3 regions of the Alcanivorax sp. HI0007 genome follow, and region 3 is predicted to be linked to each of the others. Evidence: predicted binding sites of a transcription regulator. Region 3 holds the regulator's gene; each other region holds the start of a gene.

Region 1 (9,637 bases), on a different contig from region 3:
TCTCAGTCCCGGTGTTGCTGATCATCCTCTCAGACCAGCTACGGATCGTCGCCTTGGTGAGCCTTTACCTCACCAACAAGCTAATCCGACGCGAGCTCATCCATCTGCACAAGGCCCGAAGGTCCCCTGCTTTCCCCCGTAGGGATTATGCGGTATTAGCTCGAGTTTCCCCGAGTTATCCCCCACAAATGGGCAGATTCTCACGCGTTACTCACCCGTCCGCCGCTCGACGCCTGGTAGCAAGCTACCATCGTTTCCGCTCGACTTGCATGTGTTAGGCCTGCCGCCAGCGTTCAATCTGAGCCATGATCAAACTCTTCAGTTAAGAAAAGCGTTTAAAGTGCCTACGCACTTAAACCATGCTCAGTTCATCATCTGAATTAACAAAAACTTTGTTGACTCGTTCAGAACTGATTATCTGTAAAGACATCGTCCCGAACAGGTCCCACACGTTTGCTTGCCTGATTGTTAAAGAGCGTCTCGTCCGTGGCGTGTTGCGTTGTTGCCCCGTCGAGGAGTGCGCATTCTAGGGATTTCGCTGGGGGAGTCAAACCCTTTTTTGCACTTTTTCCAAAAAACCGTTCGACCGCTCATTTTCTGCTCAATCCGACGGAAAAACCATCGATTTGGGCCTATTTGAGGATCACCCGGGCGATCTTCTTCTTGCCGGCCTGCAGTACAAGGCTCTCGCCGCGAGCGAAACTGCGCTCCTCGGTCAGCTGAGCGCCATCGAGGTAAACCGCACCCCGACCGAAAACATCCTTGGCTGCCTTCCCGTTCTGCACCAGGCCTGCCTCACGAAGCAGCGGCAGAATATGGATGCTGTCCTGCTCGCCCAATACCACTTCGACTTCCGGCAGATTGTCCGGAATCTCGCCCAGGGCAATCTGATTGCCCGCGGATTTGGGCGCGGCGGCCGCAGCCTGGGCACCATGGAAACGCTCCACCATCTCCAGGGCGAACGCCTTTTTGGCCTCCTGCGGGGAGCCCAGCGACTCCGCCTCCGCCTTCAGTGCCTCGATTCGCTCGTTGGAGCAGGCACTGAGCAGTTCATAATAACGCCAGGTGAGGCTGTCGGGAAGAGAGAGCAGCTTGCGGTACATCTCCCCGGGCGCATCGCTGACCCCCACGTAGTTCCCCAGGGACTTGGACATCTTCTGTACCCCGTCCAGCCCTTCCAGGATCGGCATGGTCAGACAGATCTGCGGGGGCTGGCCATAGGCCTTCTGCAAGGTACGCCCCATCAGCAGATTGAACTTCTGGTCAGTCCCCCCCAGCTCCACATCGGCCTCCAGGGCCACAGAGTCATACCCCTGTACCAGCGGGTAGAGGAATTCATGGATGGCAATGGACTGATTGCCCTTGTAACGCTTGTCAAAGTCATCCCGCTCCAGCATCCGCGCCACGGTGTACTGCCCGGCCAGCTTGATCATGCCGGCAGCACCCACCTCATTCATCCATTCGGAATTGAACACCACCCGGGTTTTCGCCGGATCAAGAACCTTGAACACCTGCTCTTTATAGGTCTCCGCATTGCGCAGCACATCCTCGCGGGTCAGCGGAGGGCGGGTGGCGCTTTTTCCGGTGGGGTCGCCGATCATGCCGGTGAAATCCCCGATCAGGAAAATCACCTCATGCCCCAGCTCCTGGAACTGGCGCATCTTGTTGATCAGCACGGTGTGCCCCAGATGCAGATCCGGCGCCGTGGGATCAAAGCCCGCCTTGATCCTCAGGGGCCGGCCGGAGGCCAGCTTTTCCCGCAATTCGTCTTCCTGGATGATTTCATCCGCACCGCGGGAAATGAGCGCCAGTTGTTCGTCCACCGTGGCCATGCCTACCTCTATACTGTCCGGGTACTGTTTGCGCAGAAAAGAACCCCTGCGAGAAAGCCGGCTATTGTAGCACTTGAACGCGGCCAGAGAAGGCAGGTATCTTTGCAGGTCAGTTTTTCGCCGTGCCCTCCCCCCTGGGTACGTCCGAGTTTTTATCCAACCAGGTCCCCCACATTCTCCATGAAAGAACTCCTATCTTATGCTGGCAGACTGGTGCGCCAGTTCCCTCGCACCCATTTACTGCTGAGCATGGCCTTGCTGGGCGGCGTCATCCTTATCGCCCTTCGTCCGGACAGTGCTCCGGAGGAGCCCCGCCAACAGGCCAAGACCATCACCCTGCCAGCCAAACCAGCCCGCAAACCCGATCCCCAGCCACCAGCCCCTGACACTCCCCAGTGGCAGACGCTGACCGTGCAAGCCGGTGACAGCCTGTCATCGCTGCTGCAGCCGCTGGGAGTGGGTGCCGGCCAGGTCTTTGCCCTGATCAACAGTGACGACAAACTGAAACGGCTGACCAAGATCCGGCCCGGGGAAACGCTGAAAGTAACCGTGGAGGACGACAGGCTGACCCGGGTGCAGTACCACCCCTCCAAAGTGGAAACCCTTACCGCCCGCCTCAGAGGCGGCGGCTGGGAAACCCGCCTGAGCCAGCGTGAGTACCAGAAACAAACGCGCTTTGCCGAGGCCGAGATCACCGACTCCCTGTTCCTGGCGGGTGCCGCAGCGGGCATCAGCGACAAACTCACAATGCAACTGGCCAACCTGTTTGCCTGGGACGTGGATTTCGTGCTCGACATTCGTCGTGGCGACCGCTTCCGGATCATCTATGAAGAGCTGTATCTGGACGGTGAGAAAGTCGGCGAGGGCGACATCCTGATGGCCGAATTCTGGAACCAGGACCGGCATCTTACTGCCTTCCGCTACGAAACCCGTTCCGGCGACGTGGAATACCTGGATATCAAGGGGGACTCCATGCGCAAGGAGTTCATCCGCACGCCGGTGGCCTTTTCCCGCATCAGTTCCCGCTTCAACCTGAGCCGCAAGCATCCTGTGCTCAACCGGATCCGCGCCCACAAGGGCATCGACTATGCCGCCCCCTCCGGCACTCCGATCAAGGCCGCCGGGGATGGCAAGGTCATCTTTGCCGGGGTCAAAGGCGGCTATGGCAACGTGATCATTCTCAAACACGGGCAGATCTACACCACGCTCTACGCACACATGCGCGGCTTTGCCAAAGGCATCCGGGTGGGGAAACGGGTCAAGCAGGGCCAAACCATTGGTTATGTGGGAGCATCCGGGCTCGCCACCGGCCCTCACCTGCACTATGAATTCCGCATCAACGGCGTGCACCGCAACCCGCTCACCGTTCCCCTGCCCAAGGCGCGGGGCATCAATGACAATGAACGCTCGGAGTTCCTGATTGCCGCCAATCGCCTGAAGGCACAGATGACCCTGTTCTCGGAAGCATCAACCCTGGCCAGCAGCGATGTCTTCTGATTCCCGCGGGGATTACCTGATCGGTCTGATGACCGGCACCAGCGTGGACGGCATCGACGCGGTGCTGGTGCAGATTGGCAGCGGCGAATTTTCCCTGCAATCCACGCTCAACCTGCCCTTGCCCGCGGACCTGCAGCAGGCAGTGCTGGACCTCTGCCAGCCCGGCGACAATGAGATTGATCGTGCCGGCGCTGTCAGTCGCCAACTCTCTTTGTGCTATGCACAGGCCTGCCGGACCTTGCTGGAACAGACCGGCCTGAAGCCAGAGCAGATTCGTGCCATTGGCTGTCACGGCCAGACCGTACGCCACCGGCCGGGCGATGGCGGCTTCAGCCTGCAACTGGGCTGCCCGGATACCCTGGCGGTGGAAACCGGCATCCCCGTGGTCAGCAACTTCCGCAACAAGGACATGGCCCTGGGCGGCCAGGGCGCTCCTCTGGTGCCCCCTTTCCACCGGCAACTGTTTGCCCGCACTGGCCAGCGGCGCGCCATTGCCAACATTGGCGGCATGGCCAACGTGACGCTGCTGGACGGTGACACCTTGCTGGGCGGCTTTGATACCGGCCCGGGCAATGTGCTGATGGACCTGTGGATCCGCCAGCACCACCAGCAGCCGTTCGACCGCAACGGGGACTGGGCCGCTGGCGGCCAGCCAGACCCGACGCTGCTGGAACAACTGCTGGATGATCCCTACTTCCGGCTGCCACCCCCCAAGAGCACCGGCCGCGAATACTTCCATGGCGAATGGTTGGCACGACAGCTGCCGGATCACTACGACGCCCAACAGGTCCAGGCCACCCTGGCCGACCTGACCGCCCGTAGCATCAGCGATGCCCTGGCGGATTTCGCCCCGCAACAACTGCTGGTCTGCGGTGGCGGCGCCCATAACCGCCACCTACTGGCGCGGCTTGGACATTACCTGGGCGTACCGGTGGCCAGCACGGACAGCGAGGGCCTGCACCCGGATTGGGTGGAAGCCGCCGCCTTTGCCTGGCTGGCATGGGCCCGACTGGAAGGACAGTACGGCAATGCGCCGGTGGTCACCGGGGCCTCGAGGGAAGCCATTCTGGGCCAGGTCACCTTGCCCTGAAACGCGAAGAATCCACCCCCATTACCTCGCTATACCCCATAGGAGCGGCGCTCTCTGTGCCCCGCGGGTATGAGCCGCCAATTTTCGTGCGATAAAGGCCGGATCGTTCGCGGCTCAGGCGCCGCTCTTTTTTCGGGAGAAGCCAGAAGAGTGTGCGGCCGCAGGACCAGGGCGGGGAGAGGATCGTCGAGAGGAAGGGCTAAACCAGCCAGAGACCCAGCATGGCACAGCTGACACCCAGGGTAGCGCCGGCGAGGATGTCACTGGGGTAATGGACACCCAGCAGCACCCGGGACAGCCCGACCATCACCGCCAGGCCCAGCGCCAGCAGCATCACCGGCGGGTAGAACACGCATAGCAACGAGGCCATCACGAAGGCGGCAGCGGTGTGTCCGGAGGGAAAACTGAAACGGTCCGCGGGCTGGATGAAGGCAGACAGACTTTCCAGTGCGTCCGCCGGTCGTGGCCGCTTGATAAGATGCTTGAGCAACACAAACAGTGGCACTTCCAGGGCGTACGCTGCCATGGCGGTCAGGGCAAACTCACTGCCGCCCTGGCGATCCATCCACCAGATCAGCAGCGTCAGGGCCACATAGAAGGGGCCATCACCCAGCCGCGATACCATACGGGCCATCCGGGCCCGGCGGGCGGCCTGGGGCTGCTGAAGCAACCAGCACATGGCCCGGGTGTCAGCAGCAGTCATTCGTTGAAATGTAGGTTTAGTCGTCATCATGGGGGTAGTTTCCCCCGCAAAAACGACGAAAAGTTGATCAAACAGTGAAGGTTTTGTGACAGCAGGACAGGAGCGAGTGACGAGAAGCGAGTTTCGAACCCCAACCCCATCTCTTTGCCTTTCGCTACTCGTAGCTCGTTACTCGCTTCTTTTGGGCAAAGAGGGATTACGACAGAGGCAGCCAGGTATTCCTAGACGGAGAACGAGGAACCGCAGCCACAGGTAGTAGCCGCGTTGGGGTTGCTGACCACAAAGCGCGAGCCCATCAATCCCTTCTCGTAGTCCACCTGAGAGCCATCCAGGTACTGAATGCTCATGGCATCCACCAGCAGGGTGACACCATCCTTTTCAACGATGGTGTCGTCATCGTTGACGGCCTCATCGAAGGTGAAGCCATAGGAAAACCCGGCACAGCCACCCCCCGTGATATACACGCGCAGTTTCAGTTGCGGATTGCCTTCGTCGTCACGCAGTTCCTTGACCTTGGCGGCGGCGGCATCGGTGAATGAGATCGGGGCGTTTTCGGTCATACTCTCGCTTGCAACGGGTGACGGATTGGCCCGTGGCCAGAAAGGCCAACGGGCTGATTATGTTCCAGTACCCGACTAAAACAGTCAAGAATTATTCGGCCACGGCTTCCTTGCCAGAAGCCTTGCCGGCGTTCTTGCCGGTGGCATCCGGTGCCGGCAGGTTGCGGCGCTCGTCATCCAGGCGGACCAGCTTGCCATTGACCCGCGCGCCCATGACCATCTCGATCATCAGGTAATAGACATTGCCTTCCACCGAGGCCTTTTCCGCCAACTCCAGATTCTCAGTGGCGTGCACATCCCCTTCCACACGACCATTGATGATCACCTGGGGGACCTGAATCTCTCCCTTGACCACACCGCTTTCGCCGATGATCAGACGGCCACCATCCTTGCCCACATTGATATTGCCTTCCACGGTGCCCTGAACATGCAACCCGCCGGTGAATTCAATATCACCACGGACCGTGGCACTGGGTGCAATCAGGGTATGGTTACGGTAATCCTGGGACGAACCGGATGAACTGCCGGTTGCAGATTTCTTGTCTCGGCCAAGCACGGGTCTCTCCTACTGCCATTTTACGGTTTTTTGTGTCTGGTAACGGTTTCTGCCGCCGCTCTCAGCTTCTACATCTATGGCTTCCAGCTCCACGCCTTCCGGTACCTCAAAGCGGCCATTCAGCTCCTGGAAGTAACGAAACCGGAAGCGCGTCTCACTGCTATCGTCCAACCAGTCGGTGCCCGTCAGGGAAAAGGGCTCACCGTCGCGGGTACCGCGCAGAGTCAGATTGATATCACCGGACAGATAATTACGGTTATCGCCCGCTTGTACCAGAACCAATCTGTAACGGAAGACACCATTGTCATCATCGGGCTGCAACACCATTTTTTCAATTTGCAGCCCTTCGCTGGCGCCTGGCGCCATCACACTCTTGTAAAACACTACCGCCTCTTCCAGCTCGGCGGCCTGATCGCGCAGGGATTTGATCTCCTGACGCAGGGTTTCCCGGGCCTCCCGGGTCACCTCGGTATCGGTTCGGTACAAGGCAAGCTCATTGCGCGCCGCTTCCAGCTCCCGTCGGGCTGTCTTCAGATCGCTGCGCAGGCGCTGGTTCGCTGCAGAGGTGTCCAGGGCACCACTGTTACCCGTCCACAGGCCCCCGACAAACAACATCACCGCCAGGATCAGCAAGGTCACTGCCCACAGGCGGCGGCGTTTTTTCTGCCGGGACGGGCTCACCGGCATCAGCATCACATCATCAATGCCCGCCCGGCTTTTCGGTTTGCGCGCCATATCAGGGCATCAACGGAACGACTGCCAGTCCCGCCCCTTCATCCAACCCGAACATGATATTCATGGCCTGCACCGCCTGGCCGGAGGCCCCCTTCACCAGATTGTCGATCACCGAAAGCACCACAATCACGTTCTCGCCCCGTGGCTGGTGCAGGGCAATCCGGCAGGTGTTTGCGCCTTTCACGAAGCGCGTCTCCGGGTGGCTGCCAAGGGGCATCACGTCCACGAAGGGCTCGTTGGCATAACGGGCTTCATAAGCTGCCTGGATCTCCTCCAGGGAGGGCGATTGCGCGGTCAGTTGGCCATACAGGGTCGCGTGGATACCGCGAATCATGGGAATCAGGTGCGGCACAAAGGTGGCCTTTACCGACCCACCGGCGATATCGCCCAGGCCCTGCTCGATTTCCGGCAGGTGGCGATGACCGCTGGCCCCATAGGCCTTGTAGCTTTCGCCGGCCTCCGCCAGCAGCATGGGCACCTTGGCCCCCTTGCCGGCACCGCTGGCACCGCTGGCCGCGTTGGCAATCAGCTGGTCCGGATTGATCCAGCCGTTTTCCAGCAATGGCAGATACCCCAACTGGATGGCCGTGGGGTAACACCCGGCACAGGCCACCAGCCGCGCATCACGGAGCTTTTCCCGGTTCACTTCCGGCAACCCGTAGACGGCGTCCGCCAACAACTCCGGGCAGGCATGGGGCTCACCGTACCAGTCGCTCCACAATTCATGGTCACGGAGCCGGAAATCCGCAGACAGATCCACCACCCTGACCCCGGCATCCATCAATTCCGGCATCATGCGCATGGCCACATTGTGGGGGGTAGCAAAAAACACCACATCACAGGCCGACAGCCGTTTCACATCCGGCTCGCTGAACACCAGATCGGTACGCCCGCGCAGGGAAGGAAACAGGTCTGCCACAGCGATACCCGCCTCGCCCCGGGAGGTAATCACATCCAGAGCCACATGGGGGTGGTTGACCAGCAAGCGCAACAACTCCACCCCGGTGTATCCGGTGCCACCAACTACGCCAACCTTGAGGGGCTCTGCCATATCTTTCTCCACCCTGCTGACCAGGGAACTGCTGCATTTAACAAATGACCCCGCATGATAGGGGCGCCACCCGGGACCGGCAACTTATCCGGGTAATTGCCGCTCGGATTCCTTCCCCGCGGCCCGTTCTGTCCCCCCGTCGTCACCTTTTTCCCGGGGTTTCTCCAGCGCCATACCGCGCCCATCCGACAGCCGCTCGGCCAGGGAGTCGTAAAGCGGCCGGGCCCAGACAACCTTGGCCACCGCTGTTGCCAGAAACGCCCCGGCCATCAGCGGCAGCAGGATGTCGTGCCGGTTCCCGGTCAACTCCATGACAATCACAAAAGAAGTAATGGGGCGCTGAATCACACCTGCAAGAAAAGCCGCCATGGCCACCAGGGTAATTCCGACCAGCGAGGACGCCGGAAAGAAGCTGCCGATCACATTACCGAACCCGGCCCCGGCCGCCAGACTTGGTGAGAACAACCCGCCGGGGATACCGGTGAAGTACGACACCAGGGTGGCGGACATCTTGGCCAGGGCAAAGCTCCAGTTGCCCGGGTGCTCCCCGTCCAGCAGGGTACTGGCCTGCTCGTAGCCACTGCCATAGGTAGCGCCACCGGTCAGCAGCCCCAGCAACACCAGTACCAGCGCGCACATCAACACTACCCGGTAGGGGTGCGCCCTGGCATGGGGAGAAAGAAACTGACTGCCCTTGATCAGCAACCGGCTGAACAGGCCGCCGAACAGACCACATACCAGCCCGGTGACACCAATCGCCGCCCAGTCCCGGGTAATATCCAGGGCGCCCTGGGGGTGCCCGAAAAAACTGTAGTGGCCCATGATCATCAGCACCACCACACCGGACAGGATTATCGCCAGGATCAGGGTACCGCTGGTGCGCTGCTCGAAGGAGCCGGACAATTCTTCAATGGCAAACACGATCCCCGCCAGCGGGGCGTTGAACGCCGCCGATACCCCGGCGGCACCACCGGCCACAATCAGGGAATTATCCACATATTTCTGATTCAGGCGCCCCAGCCTGCCCACTGAATACATCATTGCCGCGCCCATGTGCACACTCGGCCCTTCACGGCCGATACTGGCACCGCACAGCAACCCCAGACAGGTCAAAATGAACTTGCCGAAGATAACTCGCAGAGAGAGGAAGGTGGGGCGCAGCCAGTGGTAACGCTGCTTGAGCACCACCAACACCTGGGGGATGCCACTGCCCTGGGACTCGGTGCCCAGCTGTCGCATCAACCAGACGATCAGCAACATGCCCAGAGGCGTGATCAGCACGGGCAACAGCGGCGACTGCTCGTGGATCTGATTAAAGGTGTGCGAAGCCAGTTCTGCCACCCAGGCAAACGCCACCACCAACAACCCCACCAGCACAGCGCCGATCCAGAACACCGCACGCAGCTTCCAGTCCTCCCAGGAGCCAAGCTGACGACGACTCACGCGGCGAGTGCGAAACAGGTAGTAACGCATCAGACGACGGTGGCGTGGCCGCTTATTCACGGGACTCCTTGGCAATCAGTGCTGGTTGACGAAACAATGGCAGGAAGTCGGTATAGTCTACGCTCTGACTCCCGATCCCTCCACTCACACCACCCCGGAGACTTGCCACA
Region 2 (9,637 bases), on a different contig from region 3:
GCAGGACACCACGGTTTTCATCATGCTTTCCACGCCGATTTCCGGGTGCAGTTCCACCAGGCTCTCATGTACGTGGTAGATAAACCCGCTGGTGGGGTTGGGCCCCGTGGGCACGAACACCGTCACATGACCATCCCCATGTCGCGACGTGACCAGGGCCGTCACCGACACATCCGTGTCCCGGCCATACAGCCACACCCGCGCCACTTCTCCGCGACTGAACGGGCTGTCACTGCTGCTGCCCATCAACTGGCCGATCACTTCCTTGACCGTCTTGTAACCCGGCAGCCGGGTCATCACATTCTCTTCCCACTGCTGCCACAGCCAGCTTCCCAGACGGGTGGCCACCAGGGTCCCCACCAGAAAGCACAGCACCAGCACCGCCAGCACTGACAACCAGTCGGCCACAAACTTGGGCAGATCGAAGGCGCGGATAAAGACCGAGGTAAAGGGGGCGATCATTTCCGTCACCGTCTGGTAAATCCAGCGGAAGAAAAACACGATGATGGAAATCGGCAGCAGGATGGTCAGGCCACCCAACAGGGACTTGCGAATAAAAAACCAGATGCGGCGATTGGCGCTCATGGATTATGCCTTCCTTACCGGTTGTATGGGCGACGCTCAATCGCGGCTGCCAGGGGGCTCGTACCAGATGCGATTGATAAACAGACAACGCTCACCGGTGGGGGTTCGCACTTCCACCTCGTCATCCACCTGTTTCTTCAGCAAGGCCCGTGCCAGTGGCGCATCGATGCTGATGTAATGCTTCTTGGCATCCGTCTCGTCCGGGCCCACCAGGCGATAGGTTTCGGTCTCGCCCTCCTCGTTTTCCAGTTCCACCCAGGCCCCGAAAAACACCCGGCTCTGGTCTTCCGGCAAGCGGTCCACCACGGTCATGTCATCCAGGCGCTTGCTGAGAAAGCGTACCCGCCGATCGATCTCACGCAGCTGCTTCTTGCCGTAGATGTATTCGGCATTCTCCGACCGGTCTCCCTGGGCAGCGGCTTCCTGCACCGCCTGGGTCACCGCCGGGCGCTTTTCCTTCCACAGATACTGCAACTCGTCGTTAAGCGTTTTATAACCTTCGGCGGTGATGTACTTGGAAGCCGGAATCCCTTTTGGTCGCCAGCGGCCCATGGGGTTATACCTCGAAAATTCGATCAATCTCGCGCAGCCCCTTGAACTCCAGCGTATTGCCGGTGGGGTCCTGCACGAAAAACGTGCCCTGCTCGGCGGGCTGGCCCACAAAACGTTCACGGGGCTTGAGCAGGAATGGCCAGTCATTGTCGTAAATGCGTTCCACCAGGGTTTCCCAGCGGGGGAAATCCAGCACCACGCCAAAATGAGGCATGGGCACCGGGTGGCCATCCACCTCACTGTAGCCCTGGATCGGAGTCAGGTCTTTGCCCTTGTGCAGAGACAATTGATGGCCATGCAGATCGATATCCACCCAATTGGGGGCATCCCGACCCCGTCGGCCACCCAACACACGGCAGTAAAAGTCTGCCGATTCTTCCAGGTCATTCACCATAAAGGCCAGATGAAAGGCCGGCTGTTTTTCCATCGTCTACCGCTCTTGCTAAACTCTCGTCATTCCGCCCGATACGGAACCTTTGTTCGCCTGCGTCGGGCGCCCCATGTTACTAGAGGACTCCGCCCCATGTCTGTCACCCGCGCTCCCTGGCCCGCCACCCGTCTGCGCCGCATGCGTCGCGACGACTTCTCCCGTCGGCTGATGCGCGAAAACACCCTCACGGTGGACGACCTGATCTATCCGGTGTTTGTGCTGGAGGGAAAAAACCAGACCGAGACAGTGGCGTCCATGCCCGGCGTGGAGCGCATGAGTGTGGATCTGCTGGTCCGGGAAGCCGAGGAACTGGCCAGGCTTGGCGTACCGGCCATGGCCCTGTTTCCAGTCACCCCGGCAGAGGTCAAAACCCTGGACGGTCAGGAGGCCTGGAATCCGGATGGCCTGGCCCAGCGGGCGGTGCGCGCCATCAAGGCGGCGGTACCGGAAATGGGGGTGATCACCGACGGCGCCCTGGACCCGTTCACCACCCACGGCCAGGACGGCATCATCGACGACAGCGGTTACGTGCTCAACGATGTCACTGTGGAAGCCCTGGTCAAACAGGCCCTGTCCCAGGCGGAAGCGGGTGCTGACGTGATAGCGCCCTCGGACATGATGGACGGCCGCATCGGCGCCATCCGCGACGCACTGGAAGCCAACGGACACATCCACACTCGCATCATGGCCTACTCCGCCAAGTACGCCAGCGCCTACTACGGCCCTTTCCGTGACGCCGTGGGCTCCGCCGGCAACCTGGGCAAGGCCGACAAGACCACCTACCAGATGGACCCGGCCAATAGTGACGAGGCCCTCCATGAAATCGCCCTGGACCTGGCCGAGGGTGCCGACATGGTGATGGTGAAACCGGGCATGCCCTACCTGGACGTGGTGCGCCGGGTGAAAGACGAGTTCAAGGTGCCGGTGTACGCCTATCAAGTGAGCGGCGAATACGCCATGCACATGGCCGCCTTCCAGAATGGCTGGCTGGACCAGGACAAGGTAATGATGGAATCCCTGCTGGCCTTCAAACGGGCCGGCGCCGATGGCATTCTCACCTACTTCGCCAAGGCGGCGGCGCAAAAACTGGCCGGGGCTGGCTAGTCTCTGTTCACAAACTGACCAGCCGGGCAGGCACAGCAGCCAGCCCGGCCAATGTCTTCTTGCTGCCCTGGCATACACTTCCCGGGTTTTCTGCCGATTCTTTCTTTGTGTCGGGTCTCTGACCCCGGGAGTTGTTATGCGTACTCTGATCCTCATCGCCACCCTGAGCGTGTCGAGCCTGGCCAGCGCGGAAGGCCGCGCTCCCACTGACCAGGAGATGCAGGAGCTGGACATCATCCAGCAATCCTGGATCTTCCAGGGCTAGAAAATAGCCAGACACAAAAAAGCCGGCGCATGCGCCGGCTTTTTTATTGCCCTGAAATCGTTCAGAAACGATAACGGGCATTGGCGGTAACGGTACGGGTTTCACCGTAGCCACAGTCATAAACGGTTGTCGCGAACTGACCGCGACACCAGGACACGTATTCCTTGTCGGTCAGGTTCTGCACGTTGACGCTGAAGTCCCAGTCGTTGACAGCATAACCCAGCATGGCGTCGTAAAGGGTGACAGAAGGTACCTTGGGAGCAGCCCCGACACCATCCGCAGAACCGGCATAATCAAAGCCCACGTTGTCGCCCACGTAACGCACACCGGCACCAAAGCGCAGACCGTTTTCCAGTTCGTACTTGCCCCAGGCAGAGGCCAGTCGGTCTGCGATATAGGGCAGGCGCTCACCGGACTGGTCATCCACCACACGCAGGTCGGTATAGTTGGCCAGCAGCTCCAGGTTGCCCAGCTGCTTCTTCACTTCCACTTCCCAGCCTTCGGACTTGGCGCCCACCTGTTCAACGCTGTCTTGACCGGGAGAAGGCACCACACGATTGGTTTCTTCGATATAGAAATAGGCCGCCGAGGCAGACAGATCACCCGCGTCGTTCAGATACTTGAACCCGGCTTCCTGCTGCTCCCCGGTGGTGGCCGCAAGGCTGCTGCCATCGTTCGTCCCCAGATTCGGCACAAACGCTTCGGAATAACTCACATAGGGAGACAGACCGAAATCGAACTGGTACATCAGGCCCAGGCGACCGGTGGTTTCGCTGTCATCACTTTCCCTATTGGCATCATCCACAACGAAAACCTTGTTGGTGGATTCGTCGTGGCGCAAGGCACCGGACACCACCACATTGCCGATTTCCATATGGTCAATCAGGTAAACCCCGGTCTGGCGAATGGCATTATCGTTACGATCTTCCGGGTCCAGGGCGCTGTAGACCACATTGCCATACTGAGGGTTGTAGAGGTTGATCGTGGATGTTGCCACAACATCAGAGAAATAGTTGCCCTCTTCCCACAGGGCATCCTGGTAATCAACACCCAGCGCCAGGGTATGGCGGGTCACCCCCAGGTCCATCTTGCCTTCCAGGCGCACATCGAAGTTGCTGACATCGGTGGCACGATCCGCCATGTGCATGGTGCGCTCAATCGTTCCATCGGCACTGATGGTACCGCCAATGGCCGCCCAGTGCTCCCGGGTTTCCGTCTCGGAACTGGTGTGGCGGGCGGTAGCCGCCAGGTTCCAGTTGTCAGTCAGACGCTGGTCCACGAACAGGGTGACTTCGTTCTGGGTACGGTCATAACGGTCCCAGCTCGGCTCACCGACAAAGGTCTCCACCGGAATGTCGCCCTTGACGCCCGGCAGCAAGGTGCCTTCCGCCGGCAGGAACTGGGCGGAGATGCCGCCATTGTTTTCCTGGGCATTGAACAACAGGGTGACGGTGGTGTTGTCCGTGGGCAGCCAGGTAAAGGACGGAGCAAACACAAAGCCATTGTCGTCCACGTGATCCACCTGGGTACCGCTTTCACGCTTGAGTGCCACCAGGCGATACAGCAGCTTGCCATCTTCGGACATGGGGCCGGTCACATCGGCGGCCAGCTGTTTGCGGTCGTAGGAGCCCACCTGCGCCCAGATTTCACCCTGCTTCTCCGGTTTGGGCAGCTTGGACACCGTATTCACGATCCCGCCCAATTCCGCCTGACCGTAGAGCACGGAAGACGGCCCCTTGAGCACTTCGATGCTTTCCAGGGCATAAACGTTGGGCCGGGCACTGTTGTAGGAACCATAAACAGAGCGCAGGCCATCCTTATAGACGGAGGCATCCAGACCGCGCACCTTCACCCAGTCGCCGCGAGTATCGAAACCGAAAGCACCGGAATAGACGCCGGAGGAATACACCAGCGCGTCCTGGACATTCTTGGCACCGGTATCCTTGATGAACTCTTCATTTACCACGGTAATGGCATAGGGGGTCTTTTCCACCGGCACATCCAGCTTGCCCGACTGGGCAGCCCGGTCCTCGGTGATATAGCCCTCACCCTCAGGGACGTCGGCATTTACCTGAACGGCAGGAATAACATGGCTGTCGGCCTCATCGGCCTGAACAGGAATGGTGGCAACCAGCAATAGGGTGCCGAGCATCGGCGTGCCCCAAAACACGCGATTTCGGTAATTCATCAGAAACTCCCAGAATAAGGCAAGCAATAACAAGAATGATTCGCATTATAGTTCATTCCGTAACCCGCTGAAAAGCCCCGGACAACGCCAAAATCAACGCTTACGAACCTAATTCAACTCTGCAGCACCGGGTAACCCGGCAAAAAGGGGCGCCTGCAGGAAGCACAGACGGGATGTGAACAGCCCCCGGGGGAGCCTTTGCATGAAGCCCTGCATGATCAGCGTGGACTGAAGTATGCTGGGCATAATTCAGGGGCCCCTTTTCCGGCCAGGTAACATAAAATCTTTTTTCGGCTGTCATTGCCGTGTCACATTAATGTCATGCAATAGGGAACCCCGAAAACGGTCCCGTCAGGACGACGCCATGAATGACATTGCCAGCGAACACAGCGCCATCGACCTCAATAACCCGGATTACTATTTCAACCGGGAGTTGAGCCTGCTGCAGTTCAACCTGCGGGTACTGGAGCAGGCCATGGACGACAGCCATCCGTTAATGGAACGGCTGAATTTTCTGCTGATTTTTTCCAGCAACATGGACGAATTTTTTGAAATTCGTGTGGCCGGGCTGAAGAACAAGCTGGAAACCCACACCGGCCAGCCTGGTCCTGACGGCATGCTTGCCGAGGAAGTGCTAAAGGAAATCAGCCGCATTACCCACGAAGCGGTGGATCGCCAGTACCATATCCTCAACAACATCCTGTTGCCGGCTCTTCGTGAGGAAGGTGTGGACTTTCTGCGTCGCGAAGACTGGACCGAAGCGCAGATTGAATGGGTGAAAAAGTATTTTCGCGAACAGATCTATCCGGTGCTCACGCCCATTGCGCTGGACCCGTCCCACCCGTTCCCGCGGCTGGTGAACAAGAGCCTGAACTTTATCGTGTCACTGGATGGCAAGGATGCCTTTGGCCGCTCCACCGGCCTGGCCATTGTGCCTGCACCCCGCTCCCTGCCCCGGCTGATTCGTATTCCCGACGAGATCAGTGAAAGCGGCGATGACAACTTCGTGTTCCTGTCATCCATGATCCACGCCCACGTGTCGGATCTTTTCCCCGGCATGAAGGCCACCGGCTGCTACCAGTTCCGGGTCACCCGCAATGCGGACATGGAAGTGGACGAGGATGTGGAAGACCTGGCCAGCGCCCTGAAAGGGCAGCTGCTGTCCCGGCGTTATGGTGACGAGGTGCGCCTGGAAGTGGCGGACAACTGCCCGCGCCACCTAACTGATTATTTGCTGGAGCAGTTCGAACTGACCGAGATTGATCTGTACGAGGTGAACGGCCCGGTGAACCTGGCGCGCATGTTCACCAGCGTCAATCGCCCGCGCCTGCACTACCCGCCTTTCACACCGAAGCTGGCGCCAGCGGTGAAAAAAGCAGACACCATTTTCGACGCCATGGACCAGGGCGACATTCTGCTGCATCACCCTTATGAATCATTCCAGCCGGTGGTCAACCTGCTGGCGGAAGCGGCCCGGGACCCCAAGGTGCTGGCCATCAAACAGACCCTCTACCGCACCGGCACCAAGTCAGAAATTCTTGATCATCTGGAAACCGCCGCCCGTAACGGCAAGGAAGTCACCGCCATCGTGGAACTGCGGGCACGCTTTGACGAAGAATCCAATATCGAAGGGGCCCGGCGCTTGCAGGAAGCCGGCGCCATCGTGGTGTACGGGGTGGTGGGCTACAAGACCCACGCCAAGATGCTGCTGGTGGTGCGCCGCGAAGGCGATGGCATCAAACGCTATGTGCACCTGGGCACCGGTAATTACCACACCAAGACCACCAAGCTGTACACCGACTACGGCCTGATGACCTGCGAGAAAGGCATCTGCCAGGACGTGCACAAGATCTTCCAGGAGCTCACCGGCATGGGCAAGGCGGCGCGGCTCAAGCAGCTGAAGCATTCGCCTTTTACCCTGCACCCGTCACTGATCGAATGGATCGACTTTGAAACGCAGCAAGCCACCGCCGGGAAACCGGCGCGGATCATTGCCAAATTCAATTCCCTCACCGAAGAGAAGATCATCCAGGCCCTGTACCGGGCTAGTCAGGCGGGGGTGGAGATTGATCTGATCGTGCGCGGTATCTGTTGTCTGAAACCCGGAATCCCGGGGCTCTCCGAGAATATCCGGGTGCGCTCGGTGATCGGACGTTTCCTGGAACATACGCGGATTTATCACTTCCACCATGGCGGCGAGGATCTGGTGTATGGCTCCAGTGCCGACTGGATGGATCGCAACCTGTTCAACCGGGTGGAAACCTGCTTCCCGATCAACGACCCGGTGCTCAAGGCCCAGGTAATTGAACAGGGCCTGCACTATTACCTGCGCGACAACAGCCGCGCCTGGCTACTGCAACCCGATGGCAGCTACCTGCGCGCCCAACCCGAGAATGGTGAGCCTGTGTTCATCGCTCAACAGACCTTGCTGGAAACCCTAGGCGGAAGCTGAGTTTTTCCCGGATATGTGAGAAGGGACAGTCGATAACGGCGCGGATTGGCGTCGCGGCTGTCTTTGCACGCAAGAGGCCGCGTCCAAGCGTTTAGGCGCGGCCTCTTGTGTTTCAGAACGGGATGCCCTTTCACGCGAGTGATCAATTATCCATTAACTTCAACTCATAGCCGCCAGCGCGGAAATAGTCCTGTTCCTGCTCCAGATCCGCCAGCGTCAGCGGATGCTCTTCCAGCCAGTGACGAGGGAAACGCAGGCTGAGCGTCGTGTCCTCGGCGTTGAGAATCATCTCGGGTATGACTTCGTCGCAGCGGGCATGGTGCAAGCGGGCAGACAGTCGCAGCACCAGGCAAAGCCGCAACAGGCCCTGCTGCTCATCGTCGGGCAGTTCCGAGAGCGCAGAAAGAGGAAGTTTGCGGCGGTGGCCGCGCACCAGCACTGCCACGGTCTGCTGCTCCTGGCGGGAAAACCCGGGCAGGTCTGAATTGGTTACCAGATAGGCGCCGTGTTTGTGGAACTGGCTATGGGAGACCGCCAGGCCCACCTCGTGGAGCAACGCGCCCCAACGCAGGGTGTCCGCCAGCTCGTCATCCTCCAGTTGCCAGCTTTTGGCCACCTGACGGTACAGCCCCATGGCCGTGTCGCAGACGCGCTCCGCCTGGGTGCGCTCCACATGATGGCGGCTCATCAGCGACTGGATGCTGCGTTCGCGCACGTCCTCGTGGGCGAATCGACCCAGCAGGTCATACAAGAGACCTTCGCGCAGCGCGCCACCGGACACTTCCATCTGATCAATACTCAACTGCTCGAAGATGCCGTAGAGAATCGCCAGTCCGGAGGGAAAGATCGCCCGACGATCCTCACGCAGCCCCTTCAGATCCAGCTGCTCCACCTTGCCGGCCTTGATCACCTTCTTGCGGGCCTTTTTCAGGCCCTCCATGGTGATGCCGGTCTCTGACCAGCCGTTGTCCACACACACCTGGCTGATGGCTTTGATGGTGCCAGACGCCCCCACGGCCTGCTGCCAGCCCAGACGGCGATAGTTGGCGTGGATGGACAGCACCTCCTGCCGGGCGGCGGTGACGGCGCGGTCAAAGGCCTTTTCGCTGATACTGCCGTCGGCAAAGAAGCGCTGGGCAAAACTGACACAGCCCATGTGCAGGGATTCTGTCTCGGTGGATTCAAAACGCTCACCGATAATCAGCTCCGTGGAGCCGCCACCGATATCCACCACCAGCCGCTGACCGGCATCATCCGCCAGACTGTGCGCCACACCCAGGTAAATCAGACGGGCCTCTTCGCGGCCGGCCACGATCTCGATGTCGTGGCCCAGCACCGCTTCCGCCCGGTCGATGAATTCCCGGGCATTGCGGGCCTGACGGAGGGTATTGGTGCCCACCACCCGTACGCTGCCGCGGGGAATCCCGGCAATGCGCTGGGCAAACCGGCCCAGGCAATCCAGCGCCCGTTCCTGGGTCTCCCCGTCCAGCCGGTTATCCCGGTCCAGACCGGCGCCCAGCTGCACCTTCTCGGACAAACCGTCCAGAATCTGGACCTCACCGTGGACCTGTCGGGCCACGACCATGTGAAAGCTGTTCGATCCCAGGTCAATGGCCGCCAGATGCTCGCCATGTTCCATATGCACTCCTTTCCCGAAAGGCCACTGCCCTTTCCCTGCCCAGCCTAGCAGGCTGCCGGTAGACGCAGAATTGAAAAACGTCCCGAATTCTAACCGAATATCATGGCGTTACGGTGTCATAGGCAAACTCTACCGCGATAATTCACTCACTCGCTTGAAATTCAGCACCCACGACCTGATATTATCCACCATCGCAACAGCCCGCCCGTCGGGCCAGCTAACCCCCTATTTCAGGAGAATTCAATGAGCGGCGAGATTATCAACGTGACCGACGCGGACTTCGAAGCCCAGGTCATCAATGCAGACGGCCCGGTGCTGGTGGATTACTGGGCACCCTGGTGCGGCCCCTGCAAAATGGTCGCGCCGATCCTGGAGCAACTGGCCGGCGAGTACGGTGACAAGCTGACCATTGCCAAGATCAA
Region 3 (9,637 bases):
TGATCCAGAAATGCTTGCCGATCCCTTCCTGGAGAAACACCCCCAGTGGCGGAAGCAAGATGGCAATGAGAATGCGTAACAGGTCCATGCTGTTCTCCTTCGAGTCCGAAAGTCTCACTGTAAATTCTTTGTCTCATTACGTCTGTTAAAAAATACAAAGCCTTGCACAGATTGGATTGCCTGCGCCGTGATTTTCCGGGAAGCTGGGCGTTGTCATTGATCCGGGAAAGGAGAAAAACATGAAAGTTCTGGCCATAGCGGGCAGTCTGCGCGAGCAATCCTTCAACCGCGGCCTGATCCGTGCTGCCCAGGCATTGGCGCCCGCAGGAATGGAAATCATCGCCGCCGACATCAGTGATATTCCGCTCTATAACGGTGATGACGACGGAGACAATCGCCCTGCCCCGGTGACGGCCCTGGCAGAACAAGTAAAGGCTGCGGATGCCCTGTTGTTTGCCACCCCGGAATACAATTACTCCATCCCCGGTGTGCTGAAGAATGCCATCGACTGGCTATCCCGGGTGCCGGGCGGCATCTTTGCCGGTAAGCCCGCCGCCATCATGGGTGCATCCATGGGCGGCATGGGCACCAGCCGCAGCCAGTATCACCTGCGGCAGGTGCTGGTGTTCCTGGATGTACATCCGCTCAACAAGCCGGAAGTGTTCGTCTCTGCAGCCCATGAAAAATGTGATGAGAATGGTGACCTGCAGGACCAGGCAACGAAGGACATGATCGCCAAGCAACTTGCTGCATTGCAAGATTGGTTCAATAAAATTCGCTAACCTAAGATCACAACTTTAAATCTGTGATATTTGGCTGGCCTAGCCTATTAAGCGGTGACGATTTTGGTCGGCGAGGGGAAGTTATGCTTAGAATTTTTGTTTTATTCATGTATTTCATGACTGCGGGCTGTTCGACTGTCTATTCAATAGAGGAAAAAGAGTTTCCGTCTCAAGTGAAACCGATTTTCCTTCCCATTTCAGTTTTAATCGATGATGGGACAAAGGGAAGCCAGAACGCATATCCCTATGATGCAGAAATTTATAAAGAAATGTTGTCGTCGGGGCTTTTTACATCGCTCTCCGGACTTGGGTCTGATTATGCTTTGACCATATCTCTTGATGTGGATAGGAACACTTCGCAAGGATGGTTTCTTCTTTCTTCTGCAACAATGCTATTAATGCCTATACCGGTTGATTCGGATTATAGTCTTGATGCTCAGGTTTGGTTTGGTGGCGTTGTGGTGGCAAATTATTCTTATGGGATGAATGAGAAGGGGTCAATGATTCCGCTAATGGATGTTGGTCTGGAGTCGGCGATGAGGCCATATAAATTGTTGTTGTCACATTTTCTTGCGGACCTGGAAAAGGACAGACCTCTACCTGAAGTGTCTATGTTTTTGAAAGAAAGCGATGGGAATAGCCCTTTCTCTCTCTGATGAGCAAGAAAAATGTGCTGGGGATAACGGCATTCTTACTGGCAGTGCTTCTGGTCAGTAGGCCTTGCAGAGAAACTCAGAGTTGCGCTTCGCGACGAATCCATTTGGTGACATCCGGCGCCTGATAATCCGCGAAGCCGTCCAGCAGCGTCGCTGGACAGTTGTGAACCTGCAGGAGATCTCTGTGTTCCTGGCGCAGAAAGCCCTGGCTGGCGGCATGGTCGAGGAAAGTGATTAGGTGGTCGTAATAGCCGTTGATGTTCAGCAGGGCGCAAGGTTTGTGGTGAAAGCCCAGTTGCGCCCAGGTCAGAATTTCAAAAATTTCTTCCAGCGTACCCATGCCGCCGGGCAAGGCGATAAAGCCGTCAGAGCAATCTGCCATGGCCGCTTTGCGCTCATGCATGGAACCGACTACACGCAATTCGGTGAGATGGTCGTTGCCGATTTCCTTGCGCATTAAGGCATCGGGAATAATGCCGATCACCTCACCGCCCCGTTGCATGACCGCATTGGCGATGGCGCCCATGACACCGACGCTGGCGCCACCATAAACCAGTCCCAGCCCGCGCTTTACCAGTTCGTCGGCCAGATCTTCAGCGGCGGTGATGTAGTCGTTCCCCTCACCGGGGCTGGAGCCGCAATAGACGCAGATTCTTTTCATGGATATTCACCTGATCCCTGCGCCGTAGGAGCGTCGTTGGCGGCGCGATAACGAACCTTGAAGACTGGAATTCCACCACAGAGGGCACAGAGTTCACCGAGGAAAAGATGGGTTTCTTCTCTGTGCCCTCTGTGGTGAAAATGCTTTTGATCTAGGTTTGCCATCGCGCCGCCAGCGACGCTCCTACGGCGGGGTATTTAAAAGTATCACTCATCCCGCCACCGCCGTGGGTTTGCTCACCAACCGCTCCGCCGGGAAATGACAGGTGAAGACGCTCCCCTTGCCCAGCTGACTCTTGATTTCCAGTTTGCCGTTATGACGGATCATCACATGTTTGACGATGGCCAGGCCCAGGCCGGTACCGCCGGTCTCGGTGACGCGGCTGTTGTCCGGGCGGTAGAAGCGTTCGGTGAGACGCGGGATATGCGCCGGGTCGATGCCGACACCGTTATCACTCACCGCCAGGTGTGCGCCACGCTCATCCTGCCACCAGTGAATACGGATCTGGCCACCGGCGGGGGTGTACTTGACCGCATTGGTGATCAGATTGCCGAAGGCGCTCTCCAGCTCCGCCGGGTTGGCAATCAGGCGGGCTTCTTCGGGCACGTCCAGCTCAATGCTGTGGCCCTTGTCGGCGCTGATCGCCAGGGCATTTTCGCGCATGCGTTTGAGCATGCCGTGGACAGGGACCGCCTGGCTGAGATTGTCCGCATTGGTGCCCTCCAGCCGTGCCAGCAACAGCAGGTCCGAGACCAGGGCTTCCATACGGTTGGACTGGTTGTCCATCTGGGTGAGGGCCCGTCGTAACCGGGACTGTTCCTCCGGCACCGTGTCCAGCAGGGTTTCCAGGTAGCCCTTGAGCACGGTCAGTGGGGTTTTCAGTTCGTGGCTCACGTTGGCCACGAAATCCTTGCGCATCTGTTCCAGATGATGGATCCGGGTGACATCCCTGGCCATCATCAACTGCTCGCCCACCCCAAATTCGGTAATGCGAAATTGCAGGATGCGGTTGTCGTCCACCGGCGAGGGAATCTCCAGCGCCTCGCGGAAATCCCCCTTGCTCAGGTATTCGGTGAATTTCGGATGGCGCACCAGGTTGGTCAGCGGCTGGCCCAGATCCTGGCGGGCGTTGAACCCCATGTAGCGTTCCGCAGCCTGGTTCCAGTATTCCAGGTAGCCGTGCTGGTCAATCAGAATGACCACATCTTCCAAGGCATTCACCGATTGCTGGGCACGGTGAATGATGCCCTGCAGATTTTCCTGGGCGCGGCGTTCTTTCTGGAAAAGGTGCTCAAGTCGGGTGTAGAACTCGCCCCACAGCCCGATGCTGTCCGGGGGTTCGGTGTGGTCATCGCGCACCAGCCAGCTGTACAGACCAAACAGCTGCCGGGTGCTCCAGATGATGTAGCCCAGCAGACCGACCACCAGTGGCCAGATGTGGCCCACTGCCAGCGCTGCCGCAACGGACAGCAGGATCAAGCCGACTATGCGATTTACTTCCTTGGCCAGACTGGCTTTCATGATCTCGCTTCCACCGCCCCGTTGCGGCTACGTGGGTGCATTCACCGTCACCGATCCGCATTGCATCACCTCTGTGGATTGCGCGCAACGCGCCATGCGGACCGGATCGCTTCAGCTTGCCTTGGCGGATTTTACCGAAAAACGGTAGCCAGTGCCGCGGACTGTCTGGATAAAGCGGTCGTAGCCGAAGGGGGACAGGGCCTTGCGCAGCCGGCGGATATGCACATCGATGGTGCGGTCTTCCACATAGACATTGGCGCCCCACACCTGATCCAGCAGCTGGGTCCGCGAATAGGCCCGCTCCTGGTGGCTCATGAAGAATTCCAGCAGACGGTACTCCGTGGGCCCCATGTCCACCGGCTCATCGTCGGCGCTGATGCGATGGCTCACCGGATCCAGGCACAGGCCTTCCACTTCGATGGCCTTGTCTGCCGCGGTGCTGGAAGCACGCCGCAGTACGGCCTTGATGCGGGAGATCAGTTCGCGGGTGGAAAACGGCTTGGTGATGTAGTCGTCGGCGCCCACATCCAGCCCCTGGATCTTGTTGTCCTCTTCGCTCTTGGCGGTAAGCATGATGATGGGGATTTCGTTGGTGGTCTCATCACGCTTGAGGCGGCGGGCCAGCTCGATACCGGTAACCGACGGCAGCATCCAGTCCAGCAACACCAGATCCGGGCGTTCATCGACAATAATTTCGTGGCCTCGCTGGGCGTTTTCCGCCTCCAGCACATCAAAATCGGCCAGCTCCAGCGCAACGGCCACCATTTCCCGAATGGCGGGCTCGTCGTCAACAATCAGAATACGGTTACGGGACATGGCTTTCCTTCCTTGCCTGTCTGTCTGTGTTGCCCTATTAGATTGCTTTTTTGTGACATCTGTATGACAAATTGGGCGGAAACGGGCGAAAAAGCAAGGGGGGGAGCTACAAGCTTCAAGCTACAACGCGGATTGATGGGGGAGCTATCCGATGACGTTGGAAGCCGCGCGTCGAGGTGAAAGAGCGCAAGGATAAAGCATGGCTTGAAACCGTCAGATTTGTTTAGCAATGAATCGCGGGCATGGCGTTTCAGAACATGGGAGCCAGCCCGCGTTGTAGCTTGCAGCTTGAAGCTTGTCACTCAGAAGTACTGGAAATACAACCCGACAAACACACACGCCCCGGCCCAGTGGTTATTGAGAAAAGCGTGGAAGCTGGGCCAGCGTTCCCGGTAACGGATCAGGCTGTGCTGGAACAGGAAACTCAGGGACATGCCGGCCAGACCCAGGTACCAGGGCCAGGAAAAGTCCAGCCGTTGCCCCACCATGATCAGGGCCAGCAGAGTCAGCCCCTGGAGGATGGCGATCATCAAGCGGTCCGCATCGCCGAACAGGATGGCGGTGCTCTTGATGCCCAGTTTCAGGTCGTCTTCCCGGTCGCACATGGCGTATTCGGTGTCGTAGGCCACGGTCCACACCAGGTTGGCCACGTACAGCAGCCAGGCGATTTCCGGCACGGCCCCGGTTTCGGCGGCAAAGGCCATGGGAATGGCCCAGCTGAAGGCAGCGCCGAGAAACAGTTGCGGCATAAAGGTGAAGCGCTTGGTAAAGGGGTACAGCACCGCCAGCCCCAGCCCGCCGAAGGACAGCCAGAACGTCAGTTCATTGAGAAACAGCACCAGCACAAAGGCCAGCAGCCCCAGCCCGCAAAACAACGCCAGGGCTTTCTTGGCGCTGATAGCACCGGTGGCCAGCGGGCGGCCTTTGGTGCGTTCCACATCGCCGTCGAAATCCCGGTCGGCAAAATCGTTAATCACGCAGCCAGCGGCACGCATGATGATCACCCCGAGAATGAAGATCACCACGGTCTTCAGGCTGGGCGTACCGTTCCCGGCAATCCACACCGCCCACAGGGTCGGCCACAACAGCAACAGGGTGCCGATGGGGCGGTCCAGCCGCATCAACTGGATGTAGGGCCAGAGCGAGGGGTAGCGTTGTTCAACGAAGGCAAACATGGGACATCCGGTTGTCAGGGGCGGGGGTAAGTTTCAAGTTGAAAGTTGAAAGTTTCAAGGCTCCTTGTAGGAGCACCTCTTGAGGTGCGAAGCCTCGAATGGTCGCGATAACTCTTAGAGTTGAACCGACTCTCCCTCCAGGCAGGGTGACCGCGGTGAAAACCATTTCCTCGCTACGCTCGGTTCGCACCTCAAGAGGTGCTCCTACAGCAGCCCTGAAGAAACGCTAGTAGCGCCTACCTTCTCCCACAGCGCCGGCAGGAAGTATTCTGCCACCAGCAACGGTTCACCGCGTTTGATAAAACGGGACTGGCGCCCCCAGCACACTGGCATGGCTTCTGCAGGGCTCCCAATGCGGGCCCAGACCTGGTCGCGCTGGCAGGTGGGGCGTTTGTACAGTTCCAGGCCCAGGGAGCGGCTGCCCATATGGCCCAGGGAGCGATTGGCACCGGTCAGACTGGTCAGGGGGAGTACGCTGCGGGCGGCCACCACCGGGGTGTCGTCCAGCAGCAGGGTCACTTCGCGGATCAGCGCCGCCCGCCGGGGGGCCAGGTTCAGCAGGTGCCGTTCGTCGGCGCGGGGAAAGCTGATGGCGTGGTAGCCCGGCGCTACCCGGAACTGGCCGTGACGCTTCAGGCGCAGGGTCAGGGAGGCGGGATCCGCCATCCAGTCACGGATACGCGGCGGCAGCACCAGCTGTTCCAGCGGGCGCCAAAGGCTGTCAGGATGCAGGGCGGCAGGCAGCATGGGTCTCTCAACGTCGCAGGCCGCAGGACTATGGCGCAAGCGGTGACTCAGGGCAAGTCGGCGGTCAGCCTGTGTGCAGGCGCTTGCCTGCAAGGGATAATGGCGCTGGGCCCGGTCGATGGACCCCGGCGCCGTGCTTTGCCAGCGCCCAATGTCATTGATTTTTCGGGCGTGCGCCGATAGGTTAACGCCCCCCGAGAAACACCCTGTATGTAGCAGAGTAAGCAAGTACTTACTCCAAATCGACGAGGTTCACGATGAAGAAGTGGGAATGCGTAGTGTGCGGTTTCATCTATGACGAAGCCGAAGGTCTGCCCGATGAGGGTATTGCCCCGGGTACCGCCTGGGATGACGTGCCGGAAGACTGGGTCTGCCCGGACTGCGGCGTGGGCAAGGAAGACTTCGAAATGGTGGAAATCTGAGCCACTGCTACGGTCATTCTGCCCGTTCACTGATTAATTAAGGACTGTTCATGCAACCTATCGTCATCATCGGTTCCGGCCTTGCCGGCTTCAACACCGTCAAGGAATTCCGCAAGCTGGACAAGGACACGCCCATCGTCATGCTCACCAGTGACGACGGCCGTAACTATTCCAAGCCCATGCTGTCCGCCGGTTTTACCAAGGAAAAAACCGCTGATGACCTGTGCATGGCCACGCCGGAGAAGGTTGCCGAGCAGTTCAATGTGGAAGTGCGCACCGACGTGCACGTGGCAGAGATCGATCCTTCCGGCAAGCGCGTGCTGCTGCCGGACGATCACCTGGACTACAGCAAGCTGGTGCTGGCCCTGGGCGCGGATACCTGGACGCCGCCGCTGGAAGGCGATGCCGTGGGCGACGTGTTCTCCGTCAATGACTTGATGGATTACGGCAAATTCCGCACTGCCCTGCAGGGCGCCAAGAAAGTCACCATCCTCGGTGGGGGTCTGATTGGCTGTGAGTTTGCCAATGACCTGTCCAACGGTGGCTATGCGGTGACCCTGGTGGAACCCCAGGGCCGTTGTCTGCCGCTGTTGCTGCCGGAACCGGCCTCTGCCGCCGTGGGTCGTGGCCTGGCGGATCTGGGCGTGACCTTCCACTTTGGCCCCCTGGCCCAGGCGGTGAATCACGGCGACAACAACCAGCTGGTCACCGAGCTGTCCGACGGCACGCGCATTGAATCCGATGTGGTGCTGTCCGCCATCGGCCTGCGCCCCCGCATCGCCCTGGCCAAGGAGGCCGGCCTGGCTATCAACCGTGGCATCGTCACTGACAAGACCCTCAAGACCAGCGCTGAAGACATCTACGCCCTGGGTGATTGCGCCGAAGTCCAGGGCCATGTGCTGCCCTATGTGTTGCCGCTGATGGCCTCCGCCCGTGCCCTGGCCAAGACCCTGGCCGGCGAAACCACGGCGGTGAGCTATGGCGTCATGCCGGTCACCATCAAGACCCCGGCCTGCCCGGTGGTGGTGTGTCCGCCTGCAGATGCAGAGAATGGCGAGTGGGAAATCCAGGAAGACGGCAACAACGTTCAGGCCCTGTTCCGCGGCAAGGACGGCAGCCTGCAGGGGTATGCCCTCACCGGTGATGCGGTGAAAGAGAAGATGAAGCTCAACAAGGAACTGCCGCCGTTGATGCCGTAACGACGGCCCGCCGCAGGAGCCATGCTTGCATGGCGAACCGCCCAGGTAGCGCTCCTGCCATCGGCCACCCAATAAAGGAACGCCCATGAAATTTGCACTGGTTTTGCTGGTCCTTGGCTGGCGTTTGCGCTGGTTGGCCTGGCGTAATGCGGGTTTTCGCAAACAACTGGAAAACCGCAACGTGATAATGCAGTGGCGGACCTTCAAGGGTAAGCCGGCGCGCAGTTTTCATTTCACGCCAGGCAAGGTGGTGTCCTCTGGTGGCCTGCACGACAAGCCCACGGTCACCCTGAACTTCAAGGACGCCAGCTACGCCTTCCGCACTCTGCAGGTGGCGGGCAAGAACCAGATGGCCTTCATGGAAGGCATGCAGGCCGGCGACATCAAGATCGAAGGCGATCCGGGGCAGCTCATGTGGTTCATGACCCTGATGAAGTTCATCATGCCGGGTGGCAAGAAAAAATAGCTCTCCCGGCTCTTCCTGCAAATGTCTCACTGCACGCCCCGGATTCGGGGCGTGTTCGTGTCTGGCCCTCCGCTTCCGTTTTCCCTTTGGTAAATTCGGGTCATCCCGTAGGCTGGTGAACTATTCAGGTTGCTAACCAAGACAGGGAATGGCGATGAAGAAACTGAAAAACGAAAAGGAACTGGTCAAGAAAGCCATTGCACTGGGGGTGGATTACGCGGAGAAGCGCGGTGTGGTGGAATTCGAACCCACCGATTCTGCGGCGGAGAAGCTGGAGTACATCTACCGGCTGCTGGTGCACGACAAGGTGATTCAGCCGTTGCCGGAGGACCAGGTATCTCAGCCCTCCATTCAGCACAAACTCGCGATCTGGGCTTCCAAGCAGACATAACCGGTATCGCTTGTTGCTTGCCGGTCTGTTATAAAAATCCTTGAACTCGAGCCTGTGGCCAAGCATTCCCGCGCTCGATGGAATTGCCCCTCTTCAAAAGGACCTGATATGCGACGTATCGCCCTGTTGGCCATTGCCAGTATCGTTTTGCTACTGACCGCCTGTGCGACAACCACGGAAACCCATTCCACCTGGCAAACCAAAACCGGAGAATCCCACCCGACCTTCCGGCATATGTATGTGCTGGTGCTGGCGGATGACCCGGCGGTTGCTGCCACGGCAGAACAGCAGGTGCGCAAGAGCCTGAATCATCGGGCCGTGGAAGCCACGCTGGCCAGTGAGACCCTGGGCGAGCGAGAGAGCGAGCGGGAGGCGTACCGTGCCCAGGTCGAGACGGCCGTGAAGGCCAGCGGTGCCGATGGCGTCATGGTGGTGTCGTTGCTGAAAGTGGAAGAACGCTCCGAGTATGTGCCGCCCCAGGTGGACTATGTGCCCGTGCCCTCTGCCCCCATGTATCTGGGCTACGGCCCCTATGTGGGCCACAGTTACGGCGCCATCTACCAGCCCGGTTATTACCACAATGCCAAGGACTATTACCTGCAGACCCAGGTCTACAGCGTGGAGCGCAAGCGCCCGGTGTGGCAGGCCCAGTCGCGCAGCATGAATCCGGATAGTCTGAAGAACGGCGCCAAGGGCTATGCCAAGAGCATTGTCTCGCAGCTGGACAAGGATGGTGCCCTGAAGCGCTAGCCGTTATGCCAGAGAGGGCACAGAGCCCGCGCAACCACCTCCGCTCTGTGC

Evidence for each region. The regulator PhoB, encoded in region 3, activates phosphate uptake and scavenging genes when phosphate is short. The targets are predictions, from matches to a motif close to TGTCATANNNNTGTCANA.
Region 1: the regulator PhoB is predicted to act here: its motif matches at 5,196-5,213, upstream of A3714_RS11405 (phosphatase PAP2 family protein).
Region 2: the regulator PhoB is predicted to act here: its motif matches at 5,431-5,448, upstream of ppk1 (polyphosphate kinase 1).

Annotation. Positions count from the first base shown of each region.
Region 1 covers NZ_LWEJ01000236.1:16,270-25,906, reverse strand. The annotation lists partial or broken rRNA gene A3714_RS11425 (16S ribosomal RNA) at 1-325, opposite strand, end outside; gene tyrS (tyrosine--tRNA ligase) at 633-1,832, opposite strand; gene A3714_RS11415 (OapA family protein) at 2,013-3,329, shown strand; gene A3714_RS11410 (anhydro-N-acetylmuramic acid kinase) at 3,319-4,419, shown strand; gene A3714_RS11405 (phosphatase PAP2 family protein) at 4,619-5,122, opposite strand; gene erpA (iron-sulfur cluster insertion protein ErpA) at 5,344-5,682, opposite strand; gene A3714_RS11395 (polymer-forming cytoskeletal protein) at 5,774-6,238, opposite strand; gene A3714_RS11390 (DUF6776 family protein) at 6,248-6,973, opposite strand; gene argC (N-acetyl-gamma-glutamyl-phosphate reductase) at 6,975-8,024, opposite strand; gene A3714_RS11380 (chloride channel protein) at 8,109-9,527, opposite strand.
Region 2 covers NZ_LWEJ01000285.1:27,883-37,519, reverse strand. The annotation lists gene A3714_RS17355 (DUF502 domain-containing protein) at 1-585, opposite strand, end outside; gene greB (transcription elongation factor GreB) at 622-1,137, opposite strand; gene A3714_RS17345 (VOC family protein) at 1,142-1,564, opposite strand; gene hemB (porphobilinogen synthase) at 1,661-2,671, shown strand; gene A3714_RS18345 (hypothetical protein) at 2,808-2,936, shown strand; gene A3714_RS17335 (TonB-dependent siderophore receptor) at 2,998-5,124, opposite strand; gene ppk1 (polyphosphate kinase 1) at 5,489-7,576, shown strand; gene ppx (exopolyphosphatase) at 7,719-9,215, opposite strand; gene trxA (thioredoxin TrxA) at 9,459-9,637, shown strand, end outside.
Region 3 covers NZ_LWEJ01000239.1:7,511-17,147, reverse strand. The annotation lists gene A3714_RS17580 (YqaE/Pmp3 family membrane protein) at 1-88, opposite strand, end outside; gene A3714_RS11890 (NADPH-dependent FMN reductase) at 240-782, shown strand; gene A3714_RS11885 (hypothetical protein) at 866-1,438, shown strand; gene A3714_RS11880 (TIGR00730 family Rossman fold protein) at 1,515-2,099, opposite strand; gene phoR (phosphate regulon sensor histidine kinase PhoR) at 2,310-3,620, opposite strand; gene phoB (phosphate regulon transcriptional regulator PhoB) at 3,732-4,436, opposite strand; gene ubiA (4-hydroxybenzoate octaprenyltransferase) at 4,739-5,611, opposite strand; gene A3714_RS11860 (chorismate lyase) at 5,816-6,358, opposite strand; gene rd (rubredoxin) at 6,616-6,780, shown strand; gene A3714_RS11850 (NAD(P)/FAD-dependent oxidoreductase) at 6,831-7,979, shown strand; gene A3714_RS11845 (hypothetical protein) at 8,065-8,445, shown strand; gene A3714_RS11840 (DUF5062 family protein) at 8,600-8,836, shown strand; gene A3714_RS11835 (hypothetical protein) at 8,945-9,586, shown strand.